Regions from separate parts of the Serratia sp. MMO-28 genome, predicted to be linked through region 1. Evidence: predicted binding sites of a transcription regulator. Region 1 holds the regulator's gene; each other region holds the start of a gene.
The links. Region 1 encodes PurR, which represses purine synthesis genes. Its sites were predicted from a motif close to CANGCAAACGTTTGCNTG; they were not measured.
Positions count from the first base shown of each region.

Region 2: a site for PurR is predicted at 1,861-1,878, ahead of aroL (shikimate kinase AroL). Genes of this name have one in related genera too.
Region 3: a site for PurR is predicted at 1,382-1,399, ahead of serA (phosphoglycerate dehydrogenase). Genes of this name have one in related genera too.
Region 4: a site for PurR is predicted at 1,764-1,781, ahead of pyrD (quinone-dependent dihydroorotate dehydrogenase). Genes of this name have one in related genera too.

Region 1 is NZ_JBBCVB010000044.1:25,893-29,020, forward strand. It holds gene sodB (superoxide dismutase [Fe]) at 1-526, shown strand, start outside; gene cydH (cytochrome bd-I oxidase subunit CydH) at 591-680, opposite strand; gene purR (HTH-type transcriptional repressor PurR) at 1,023-2,048, shown strand; gene punR (DNA-binding transcriptional activator PunR) at 2,045-2,989, opposite strand; gene punC (purine nucleoside transporter PunC) at 3,104-3,128, shown strand, end outside.
Region 2 is NZ_JBBCVB010000022.1:98,211-101,338, reverse strand. It holds gene WG891_RS19035 (IclR family transcriptional regulator) at 47-820, opposite strand; gene aroL (shikimate kinase AroL) at 1,162-1,686, opposite strand; gene WG891_RS19025 (GNAT family N-acetyltransferase) at 2,029-2,490, shown strand; gene WG891_RS19020 (DUF1471 domain-containing protein) at 2,623-2,904, opposite strand.
Region 3 is NZ_JBBCVB010000039.1:18,723-21,850, forward strand. It holds gene WG891_RS24090 (5-formyltetrahydrofolate cyclo-ligase) at 1-13, shown strand, start outside; gene serA (phosphoglycerate dehydrogenase) at 59-1,297, opposite strand; gene rpiA (ribose-5-phosphate isomerase RpiA) at 1,609-2,268, opposite strand; gene WG891_RS24105 (LysR family transcriptional regulator ArgP) at 2,421-3,128, shown strand, end outside.
Region 4 is NZ_JBBCVB010000021.1:72,952-76,079, reverse strand. It holds gene WG891_RS18330 (cell division protein ZapC) at 1-486, opposite strand, end outside; gene pyrD (quinone-dependent dihydroorotate dehydrogenase) at 656-1,666, opposite strand; gene WG891_RS18320 (hypothetical protein) at 1,856-2,047, opposite strand; gene ssuE (NADPH-dependent FMN reductase) at 2,201-2,779, shown strand; gene WG891_RS18310 (sulfonate ABC transporter substrate-binding protein) at 2,795-3,128, shown strand, end outside.

The DNA.
Region 1 (3,128 bases):
CATTTCTGCAGAAACCCTGGAATACCACTATGGCAAACACCATAACACCTACGTGGTTAACCTGAACAACCTGGTGAAAGGCAGCGAGTTCGAAGGCAAAACCCTGGAAGAGATCATCAAGACCTCTACCGGCGGTGTGTTCAACAACGCAGCGCAGGTGTGGAACCACACCTTCTATTGGCATTGCCTGTCACCACAGGGTGGCAATGAACCAACGGGTGCCGTTGCTGATGCGATCGCCAAATCCTTCGGTTCTTTTGCCGCGTTTAAAGAGCAATTCACCGATGCCGCCGTGAAAAACTTCGGCGCAGGTTGGACCTGGCTGGTGAAAAAAGCGGATGGAACGCTGGCGATCGTCAACACCTCAAATGCGGCTACCCCGCTGACCGGTGAAGACAAACCGCTGCTGACCGTTGACGTGTGGGAACATGCCTACTACATCGACTACCGCAATGCGCGTCCAAAATACCTGGAAAACTTCTGGGCATTGGTCAACTGGGCATTCGTGGCAAAGAATCTGGCGTAACGGCCGGGATGTGATGTGATAACAAGGCGCAGCATGCTGCGCCTTTATTATTTTTGCTATGAAGTTAGTTCAATGCTGCGATAAAACCAAAAACAATAATCATTGCCAATGCACAAACGGTGGTGATCAACGACATCTTCAAATCGGTATCCATAACGACTCCCTATCAGATTGGCTGTGCTAAGCATAAAATCCACACGATTAATGCGTCAAATCATTTTCACACAGTTCGTGACTAAAATCTTGTTATCATTTCCCAAGTTATAATGCTGAATAGATCTTCCACTTTGCGCCAATATGGGACAAAATCCGCAGTTCACAACTGCGTACCGGCAAAATGCCCCTCCTGTTCAAACGGCTTACGATCTCAGCCCTAAAAACTCAGCTTCCGCTTCCCTGGAGAGGTTATATCCAGTGAGACGATAGGTATACGCAGGCAAACGATTAACATCATACTTACATGCTGTAACATGTGGGTTCAGGAGTCATTCTTTACATGGCAACGATTAAAGATGTCGCCAAGCGCGCTGGCGTTTCCACCACCACCGTTTCGCACGTCATCAATAAAACGCGTTTCGTCGCCGAAGAAACCAAAGAAGCCGTGAGGGCGGCGATCAAGGAACTGCACTATTCACCCAGTGCCGTTGCGCGCAGCCTTAAGGTTAATCACACCAAGTCGATCGGTTTGCTTGCCACCTCAAGCGAAGCCCCCTATTTTGCTGAGGTGATCGAGGCGGTGGAAAACAGTTGCTATAGCAAAGGCTATACCCTGATCCTCTGTAACTCGCACAATAACCTCGATAAACAGCGCGCTTATCTGGCGATGCTGGCGCAAAAACGCGTCGATGGCTTGCTGATCATGTGCTCCGAATACCCGGACCAGTTACTGGGCATGTTGGAGGATTATCGCCATATCCCGATGGTGGTGATGGACTGGGGCGCCGCACGCGGGGATTTCACCGACACCATTATTGATAACGCCTTTGAAGGCGGCTATCTGGCTGGCCGCTATCTGCTGGAACGCGGCCACCGCGATATCGGTGCGATTCCAGGCCAATTGTCGCGCAACACCGGCGGCGGCCGCCATCAGGGCTTCCTCAAAGCCCTGAAGGAAGCCAATGTAGACGTGCGTGAAGAGTGGATCGTCCAAGGGGATTTTGAGCCCGATTCAGGCTATAAGGCCATGCACCAGATCCTGTCACAAAAGCACCGACCTACGGCGGTATTCTGCGGCGGCGATATTATGGCGATGGGCGCTATCTGTGCCGCCGACGAGCTGGGGCTGCGCGTCCCGCAGGATATTTCGGTGATCGGTTATGACAACGTGCGTAATGCGCGCTATTTCACCCCGGCCCTGACCACCATCCATCAGCCGAAAGAGCACCTGGGGGAGATGGCTTTCACCATGTTGCTGGATCGCATTATCAGCAAGCGTGAAGAATCCCAGGTGATTGAAGTGCATCCCAAACTGATCGAGCGCCGCTCCGTGGCCGACGGCCCGTTCATCGACTACCGCCGTTAAGCGCCTGTGCCGGGCACCTCGACGCTGCCCGGCACTTCTTCGCTCAGCCACTCCTGGTTGAGCGTTTCACTGTCCCCGAGATACTCCAGCAGCCAGGCCATCGCCGGTGACTGCGCATTCTGCTGCCAGGTCAGGCAACAGGCGCTGGCGGGGAACGGTTCATACAGTTGCAAGGCTACCAGTTCGCCGCTTTGCACTAACGGCAGCACGCGATGCGCGGGCACCATGCCAACACACAGCCCACTGCGTAAGCAGTCGACAGCAGAAACCCAATCGGGCACGGTCAGCCGCCGCTGATTATCCAAAGACCAGGTCACGCGTTTCGGTAAGTTGCGCGAAGTATCCTCAAGCAACAAAGAGGGATAGGGCCGCAATTGCTCGTTACGCAGCAGGCCGGTCAGGGAGGCCAAGGGATGTGTGGCACTCACCACGCACAGCCAGTTCATAAAACCCATGTCGCGAAAGGCAAATCCCCCGCCCACCGGCACGGCACGCGTGGCACCGATCGCCATCTCAGCTCGGCCATCCACCAGCGCATCCCACACGCCGTTAAACACTTCCGGCTGCACCATCAGTTCCACATCGGGAAAGTGACGATAAAAATCCAGCACCAGTTGGCGGCTGCGCTGCGGCTTGACAATAATATCCACCGCGATTCTTAACTGCCCGCGCCAGCCATTGGCTACCTGCTGGCATTGACGGCGAGTATCAAGCATTTTTTTGATAACAGTGCGCGCCTCTTTGACAAACAGCACACCGGCAGGCGTCAGTTCCACATCACGGTGGCGGCGTTCAAACAGCGATACGGCCAACCATTGTTCCAGTTGCCGTACGGTGTAACTCACGGCTGACGGCACACGATGCAGTTCCTGTGCCGCCGCGCTGAAACTGCCGGTGCGCGCTACCGCGTCAACCACATCGAGAGAATATTCAGACCACATCTTCTTTTGCCTTCAATTTTTTTAACAGCACCTAGCAAATATTACCGTTTCACAAGCAGAGATCCAGCCGGATACACTTGCCGCCGCTAAAAAACCTGCAATAAGAAAATGTTAATGAGAAATACCATGCAAAATTTTG
Region 2 (3,128 bases), on a different contig from region 1:
GGTGTTGAAACACAAATTAATTCAACCGTAACGCTGTTTTATAAACCTATACCACCTGTTGCCAGTACTCATCACCAAGCCTTACTGCCAGTTGCCGGGAAACCGCCAGCAATGCCTCAAGAACCTGAGGTAAGTATGGCTGTTCTTCGCTCTGTGAGGGGAAGGATAAGCATAACCCCACCGTCTCATTGCGGTGTTTATTGGTTACTGACGTTGCCAAAGAACTGATCCCCGGCAGCGTTTCGTTACGCGCCAATGACCAGCCCTGCTGCCTCACCTGGGCCAATTTTTGCAGTAGCGCATCCAACGTCTGCGGTGAGTTGGCCGCAGTGGCCTGATAGCCTGCGGCAAAACGTTCACACACCTGTTCATCACTTTCGCGTGCCAGCATCGCCCGCCCCACCGAGGTTTCTGCTGCTGGAGAACAAACGCCTACCGGTGTGACCACCTGCAGGAAATGGCGGCCAGGGAAGGTGCGCATCACCCGGCTCTCGCGCCCTTCCAGCATCGCAATATAACCGGTGCAAAAGGTCAGTTGGTTGAGCTGAGTCATTAGCACCGAGGCGCTTTCCACCAGCGGCGTTGACAGATAATGGCTGGCAACCGAAAGCAGTAGATGCCCAATCTTATACAGGCGGCTTTCGGGATCGCGCTCCAACATCCCTTGGCCTTCCATGGTTTGCAACAGGCGCGAAACCGTGCTTTTTGGTAACCCAAGTTGCTCGACCACATCACTGAATGAAATTCCCGGCTGGCCGTGAGTCATACGCCGCTGAGAAAATAGCTTTAACACCGCTGAGGCATTCTCTAATGTGGTCATCATGCACCTTGTTCCATTATATGGAACTAAGTTCCTAATCGATATTTAGAAACTAAAACCCACAGCACTGAGCGTCAAGGTATTTATTTCCCACCGCCACAAGCAACCTCAGTAAATAATTCTTCACTCAAGAAAATACGACACAGAACGCAAAGTGATTACCAATTAAACTTTGCAGATGTCCGCTTGCGAATATAAATATCAGCACAAAATGCTAATACAGATCGTTACGTCAGAAATGATCAAAAGGTGAACAATGGGGGCGAATGAGAGGAACATATAACGCTTGGGAATAGGCCAAGGTAAAAACGGGGCCACCCAAAAGGTGCCCCAGAGGAAGTTTATCTCACCGTTTCACAGTGCAAAGCCGCGAGGATTTGTTCAACCACCTGGGCCGGAGGAAGGGTTCCATCCATCACATAATGCGCGGTTTCCTGGTACAGCGCCTCGCGCGCCGCCAGCACTTCCAGCATTTCTTCGGCGATCGGGCGGCCTGTTAATGTCGGGCGCTGCGCATCTTGTGGATAGTCTTCCAACCGACGTGCCAACACGCTGGCAGGTGCGCGCAGATAAATCACCGTTCCCTGCTGGCGCATAAACCGACGGTTCTCTTCCGCCAGGATCATACCCCCCCCCGTGGCAATCAGGGTTGACGGCTGAGTCACCTCTTGCAAAGCCAGGGATTCACGACGGCGGAACCCTAACCACCCTTCTTGCGCCACCATTTCCGCCACGCTCATGTGCGCAGCCTGCTGCATAAACAAATCGGTATCAATGAACTGATAACCCAGGGCCTGCGCTAACGCGCTCCCCACCGTGGTTTTACCGGCTCCGCGCGCGCCTACCATAAAAATGGTTTGTGTCATTACGGGTTGTCCCTTGTGCAGTAGCTTGTAGGCATTGGTTTGCCAGCAGGATGTCTGGCAGGCAGATCGAACGATAGCTGCTGCATCATACCGCCCCCACTCTGTATTTCAATCTTTACGACGGTGTAAATTTTACAGCGCAGCGGCTACCCGCCACAACCACCGTCAACCTGGCCCGCAATCGTTCCCCTGTAAGGCCAGAGCGCGCCATTTAAGCAGACTTTCCCGCTAGCAGGAACCCTTGTGACTCTGAGTCCCCCCGCAGTGCAGAGAGAGCGCCGACAAAAGCGTTCGCTAACAGCAGAAAAAACAGGCTACATTGAGCGAATAAGGGAGGGATAAATGGCACGACAAATTGTTCCGTTAACCGAATACCCACAATTGGCCGACGTATGCGCCGCCTGGGCCTTCGGCCAGTGGGGCTCACAACGCGGTGGTTCGCTGGAGCGCACCCGCCAGCGTTTTACTCTGTGCAGCAAACCCAGCGATGACTACCTGACGTTGATGATGATAGACGGCGATCGCCCCTTGGGCATGGCCAGCCTGTGGCCGAGTGACGATCATCACCGAAAGGATCTTTCCCCCTGGTTAGCGGGCGTTTTTGTGCATCCAGACCACCGGCGGCAGGGTATCGCTCAGCAGTTGGAGCAAGCCATTGTCTTGATTGCGCAACAGCGTGGTTACTCCGTTCTGCATTTGATTACCGATCGTTCAGAAAAGCTGTATGCCGCTTGGGGTTGGCAAACCATCGAACAACGTCATCAGCATGGCGAACAGGTGGTGGTGATGGAGAAACGGCTCTGATTAGAACCGGCAAGGGTATAAAGGCTGCAATAATAATCGACCAATAACCCTCATTGGCATTACTGGTCAGATTATCATCCGCAGCCGTCTATTATATTCGCCAATATAGCGAGCCGAACTGCTGGTGTATTATTACCGGTAGATTTCTGCATTACCGCGCCAATCGCTGGAATCCCCTGGGTTATCCAGGCCAATAATCCGATAGTGGGTTGCACCATCTTGCACGGCTTTCTGTTTTAAAGCGTTGACAGCATCATCGGGTGAGCCGCTGATGCCAGAAACCGAAATAACCCCCATGCTTTGCATAGTGCTGGCTTGGGCACTGTCGACCTGTTTAGCGGACATCCCCGCTGCCAGCGTTGAGAATGAAGCGGTAGCGATCAGTGTGGCTGCGATGCAAGGTAATAGTTTCATGATTGACTCCGTTGTTTTGCGTGTTAACTCGTTCTCAGTGCTGTTAATTATTGGCCAGCCAATGAAAACGGACGTCATCCAATGTAAAGAAACTCAATCATTGTGAGTAAAACAAGGAGGAAGGGAGAAAAATTATTTCCTGATAGCGCCAAACTTTATTTATAGTAAAATTTTATGCCTTATTTTATGGAAATAAAAACTTATTTAATTGGCCAGAGAATAGC
Region 3 (3,128 bases), on a different contig from region 1:
GAAGCTGGAATAGCAAAAGGCCGGACCGCTCCGGCCTTTTGGTCTAACACAACCTTAATCAGAACAGCAGGCGTGCGCGGATAGTGCCTTCGATCGCTTTCATCCGTTGCAATGCGGCATCTGCACGCTCGGTTTCCGCTTCGATATCGATCACCACATAACCGATTTCCGCACCGGTCTGCAGGTACTGCGCGGCGATGTTAACGCCTTCTTCTGCGAAGATCTGGTTAATCTGCGTCAGAATGCCTGGGCGGTTTTCATGAATATGCAGCAGGCGGCTGGAGTTCGGGCCATGCATCGGCAGTGAAACTTCCGGGAAGTTAACCGCAGACAGCGTAGAACCGTTGTCGGAGTATTTCGCCAGTTTCCCGGCCACTTCGTCCCCGATGTTTTCCTGCGCTTCCTGGGTCGAGCCCCCGATGTGCGGCGTCAGCAGCACGTTATCGAACTCGCATAGAGGTGAATTGAACGGATCGCTGTTGGTGGCAGGCTCTTCTGGGAATACGTCAATCGCAGCCCCCGACAGATGATGACTCGCCAGCGCATTGCAAAGCGCAGGAATATCCACCACGGTACCGCGCGAGGCGTTAATCAGAATCGCCCCCGGCTTCATCAGCGCTAGCTCTTCTGTACCAATCATATTCTTGGTCGACGGCGTTTCCGGCACGTGCAGCGTTACCACGTCGCTCATATTGAGCAGATCGGATAAGTGGCGCACCTGCTGAGCGTTGCCCAACGGCAGTTTGTTCTCAATATCGTAGAAGAACACTTTCATACCCAGGCCTTCCGCCAGGATACCAAGCTGGGTACCAATGTGGCCGTAGCCGATAATCCCCAGCTTCTTGCCACGCGCTTCATAGGAACCCACGGCCAGTTTTTGCCACTGGCCACGGTGTGCTTTGGCGTTGGCCATTGGGATACCGCGCAGCATCAGCAGCAGTTCGCCCAACACCATTTCAGCCACGGAACGGGTATTGGAGAAGGGGGCGTTAAATACCGGGATACCGCGTTTGGTCGCCGCTTTCAAATCAACCTGGTTGGTACCGATACAGAAACAGCCCACCGCCACCAGTTTCTCTGCGGCAGCAAAGACTTCTTCGGTCAGATTGGTGCGCGATCGAATACCGACGAAATGCGCATCGCGGATGGATGCCTTAAGCGCTTCGGTGTCTAATGCACCTTTGTGGTATTCAATGTTGGTATATCCGGCCGCACGCAGGCTGTCTACCGTGCTTTGATGAACCCCTTCCACCAACAGGAATTTAATCCTGTCTTTCTCCAATGATACTTTTGCCATTTACCCGACCCTATATTCAGACTTCAGAAACGACTGTCACAAAACAGCACATCCCCCCAACATAACAAAAATAACGCGCCCGGCAATACAAACGATTGCCCGCCGATCAGCACAAGGCTCATTGATGCCGGTGGTTTCTGGTGGAAGATACCATGGTGGAAGAATTTGGTAGGAGCTTAGCGGAGGTTATTGGCATAACGTGACATATATCACTAAATTTAGCGGTTTTAAGATAAGATATTTTTTAGCCCAAAATCGCCAGAAGCGGCAAACCATCGGGGCGCAAGCTACTGCGCCCCTGTTCAGCGCCTTTATTTAATCACTTTCTTGACGCCATCCGGCGTGCCCACCAGCGCAACGTCCGCACCACGGTTGGCAAACAGGCCGACGGTGACCACCCCGGCGATACCGTTGATCTTATTTTCCAACGCTACCGCATCAAGAATGTTCAGGTTATGCACGTCCAGAATCACGTTGCCGTTGTCGGTCAGCACGTTCTGGCGGTATTCCGGCAGGCCGCCCAGCTTCACCAGCTCACGCGCCACATAAGAGCGCGCCATCGGGATCACTTCCACCGGCAGCGGGAATTTACCCAACACATCAACCTGCTTGGTTGAATCGACAATACAGATGAATTTGCGGGCAATCGCGGCAATGATTTTCTCGCGGGTCAGGGCCGCACCGCCGCCTTTGATCATCTGCATATGGCCGTTGATCTCGTCCGCGCCGTCAACGTAAATATCCAGCGAATCCACTTCGTTGCTGTCGAAAACGTGGATCCCCAGGCTTTTCAACTTGGCGGTAGAGGCGTCGGAGCTGGATACCGCCCCTTCAATCTGATTTTTGATCGAGCCGAGCGCATCAATAAAATGAGCCGCCGTAGAACCTGTGCCAACCCCCACGATGGTGCCGGGTTTCACATATTCCAGCGCCGCCCAGCCTACCGCTTTTTTCAGTTCATCCTGAGTCATGTGTGTTCATTGCCTGTGTGCGAAAACGTGTGCGTATTATAGGGTAAATCGCCGTTTTGCACTCAGACGGGATCACACTTATTTCACCCGGAAAAGCGCAAAAATGTGGCATAGTGCAGGTATCAAATTATTTTTATAGGGATATCTCTCCGATGAAACGCCCAGACTATCGAACGCTGCAAGCGCTGGACGCGGTGATTCGTGAGCGTGGCTTTGAGCGCGCGGCACAAAAACTTTGTATCACCCAATCGGCAGTATCCCAACGTATCAAACAGTTGGAAAACCTGTTCGGCCAACCGCTGCTGGTGCGCACCGTGCCACCGCGCCCGACTGAACAGGGGCAGAAACTGCTGGCGTTACTGCACCAGGTTGAGCTGCTGGAAGAGGAGTGGCTGGGGAATGATAATGGCGTCGATACCCCATTATTGCTGTCGCTGGCGGTCAACGCCGACAGTCTGGCAACCTGGCTGTTACCGGCGTTGAAACCGGTTCTGACGGACTCACCGATCCGCCTGAATCTGCAGGTCGAAGACGAAACCCGCACCCAGGAACGCCTGCGCCGGGGTGAAGTGGTGGGTGCGGTGAGTATTCAGCCGCAGCCGTTGCCGAGCTGCCTGGTGGATCAGTTGGGCGCGCTGGACTATCTGTTCGTCGCGTCCAAAGGCTTTGCCGAGCGCTACTTCCCCAACGGCGTGACCCGCTCCGCGCTGCTGAAAGCCCCTGCGGTGGCGTTTGATCATCTCGACGATATGCACCAGGCATTTCTGCAGCAGAACTTCGATCTTTCGCCGGGCAGCGTACCCTGCCATATCGTTAACTCCTCGGAAGCCTTTGTGCAGCTAGCACGGCAAGGGACCACC
Region 4 (3,128 bases), on a different contig from region 1:
GTGCATCACCTTGATAGCATCGCCCAACACCATGGTGCGGCCTGCTAACTTCAGTTGGTTTTGCGCCAGCAGGCACAGGCTGGCATGATCGCCGGCCTCAACCACCAGCAGGTGGGCGTCTTCGCCGCTATCCATCACCTTCACCGCCGCCAATGTCCCATTCTTGGGCTGCAGCGGATAATGCTGCTGGGTGAAATGCCAGCTCTTTGGCATCAAGGGTTTCAGGAAACGGAACGCGACCAGGGCATTCAATACCAGTTCGGCGCGCTGCTCATGGCTGAGCTGCAGCTGTTTACAGGGCTCTTCGTAATCAAAATAGAGTGCCGCATCGTCAACACAGAAAGCACATTCAGCAAACGCATCCGGCGTTAGCATTTTTGCCGGAAAGCGCGAACGGAAGAGAGTACCATTAGCGAGATCGAGCATGACTCGATCGTGTTCAGCGTCAAAATACCAACGCCAATTATCGTCTGGTTTTATCTTCATTATTGCTTATCCCTCTTGCCAACGTGCTACTTAACAACGCGATACCCTAACAGATGATTTTATCACCCCTACAGCCGCTAATTCTACGAACGATATTTAGACTGACGAACAAAATATAGACGAGCCGGGAGCAGAAATAAACCCCCGGCCAGAAATGAAGGGAAAAATATTAGATATGGGTAACGATATCTTTAATCAAACGCGGACCATGGAAGATAAATCCGGAATAAATTTGCACCAACGTTGCCCCCGCCGCCATTTTTTCCCGCGCAGCGGTCAGGGAGTCGATTCCCCCCACGCCGATAATCGGCAAGCGCCCTTGTAGCTCCTGTGACAAGCGGCGGATCACTTCAGTGCTGCGTAATTGTACCGGGCGACCACTGAGCCCGCCGGTTTGCTCACAGTAATTCAAGCCCTGGATCAATTTACGATCGAGGGTCGTATTAGTGGCAATCACACCATCGATATTATGCCGCACCAGACTGTCGGCTATTTGGATCAATTCTTCTTCTGAAAGATCCGGCGCGATCTTTACCGCCACCGGCACATATTTGTGATGGCGGGCATGCAATTCGGCCTGCTTATTTTTAATGGCCAGCAAAAGATCGTCTAATGCTTCGCCATACTGCAACGAGCGTAATCCCGGCGTATTGGGTGAAGAGATATTAATCGCGATATAACCGGCATAGGGATACACTTTATCCATACAGGTCAGGTAATCATCTTTACCCTGTTCTACCGGCGTATCTTTATTCTTGCCAATATTAATCCCCAGAATGCCGCCAAAATGGGATTTTTTAACGTTCTCAACCAGATTATCCACGCCATGGTTATTGAATCCCATGCGATTAATCAGCCCTTCAGCTTCAACAATGCGAAACAGGCGTGGTTTATCATTACCGGGCTGTGGACGTGGGGTAACGGTTCCCACCTCAACAAAGCCAAACCCCATCGCACCAAAAGCATCAATGCACTCACCGTCTTTATCCAGACCGGCGGCCAGGCCTAACGGATTTTTAAAAGAGAGCCCCATGCAGTTCACCGGCTTGGTCGGCACGGACTGACGGATAAGAAACTCTAACGGAGTGCCGGTGATCCGGCGGAGCTGACTGAAGGTCAATTCATGCGCACGCTCGGGATCGAGCTGAAACAACGCTTTCCTGATGAGGGGGTAGTACATGTACTCTCCTGATTTCCCGGTTAGTTGCAAGCCGGGGGCATATTCTCCGGTATCCTGCCATCAATTGGAATTGATTAAAGGCAAAAAAAACGTTTTTAACGCCACCGTTTTCCCGAACCCGCCCTTGAAGCCCCTGCGTTCCTCTATTTACGCATATCAAAATCAGAAATTGAGATTTAAAAAACGCCCTCACTTGCTGTTAGCTTTAAAACACTCAACAAACATTATTTTAACATTGATAACTTTTATACCCAAAATAATTCGAGTTGCAGGAAGGCGGCGACGCAGAGACAAATCGGTCTTTGACCGATTTGAACAGCGCTTGCGCTGGCCCGCAGGGTGAGCCTCTTTGAGGCTCATAATCCCCAGGAGCTTACTCAAGATCGTTCCTGGGGTGAGCGACAAATCTGCCAGGAGCAGATTTGAACGCTGCTTGCAGCGGCCCCGAAGGGGCGAGGCCCACGGATGGGCCGAGTAACAAAGCCAACGCACATGCAACTTGAAGTATGAAGGGTATAGCTATAAGGAGCGGCAATGCGCGTTATATCACTGGCCGGCAGCCCACGAGTTCCGTCACGTTCAGCAACCCTGCTACATCAGAGCCAACGCTGGCTGCAACAACAGGGTGTGGAAGTGATTGCTTATACCTTGCGCGACTTCGCTGCCGACGATCTGCTGTATGCCAATTTCAACAGCCCTGACATCAAAGCCTTTGCCGCCCAACTCGCGCTGGCGGACGGCCTACTGATTGCCACGCCGGTCTATAAAGCCTCATTTTCTGGTGCATTGAAAACCTTACTCGATCTGCTGCCAGAGCGCGCATTAGACCACAAGGTGGTGTTACCGCTGGCAACCGGCGGTTCTCCCGGCCACATGCTGGCGGTGGATTACGCGTTAAAACCGGTGTTGGCGGCGTTGAAAGCCCAGGAAGTGCTGCACGGCGTTTTTGCCGACGATAGCCAGATCCTACTCAGCGGTGAACAGTTCACCCTGTCTGCCCCTGTTTCCACCCGTTTGGAACAGGCGCTGGAAAGCTTTTACTGGGCGCTGGGCCGCAGCAAATCCCCTGCATTAAACCTCCCCTCCTCGTTGTTAGCCCAGCAAACCGCCTGAAGATAAAAGGAAACAATGATGAAGCGACTCTCAACTCTTCGCCGCGGGTTCACTACGGCTGCACTGCTGGCAATTTTTTCCTTGGCGACCGCTAAGGCCACCGGCGCACAGGAGAATGCCCCAGCCCAGTTCCGCATTGGCTATCAGAAAGGTTCCGTCAGCCTGGTGCTGGCAAAAACGCACCAATTGCTAGAGAAGCGTTTCCCCGGCACGCAAATCAGTTGGATCGAATTCCCGGCAGGCCCGCAGATGCTCGAAGCACTGAACGTCGGCAGTATCGATTTGGGCAGCACCGGCGATATCCCGCCGATCTTTGCTCAGGCCGCCGGAGCCGATCTGCTGTATGTCG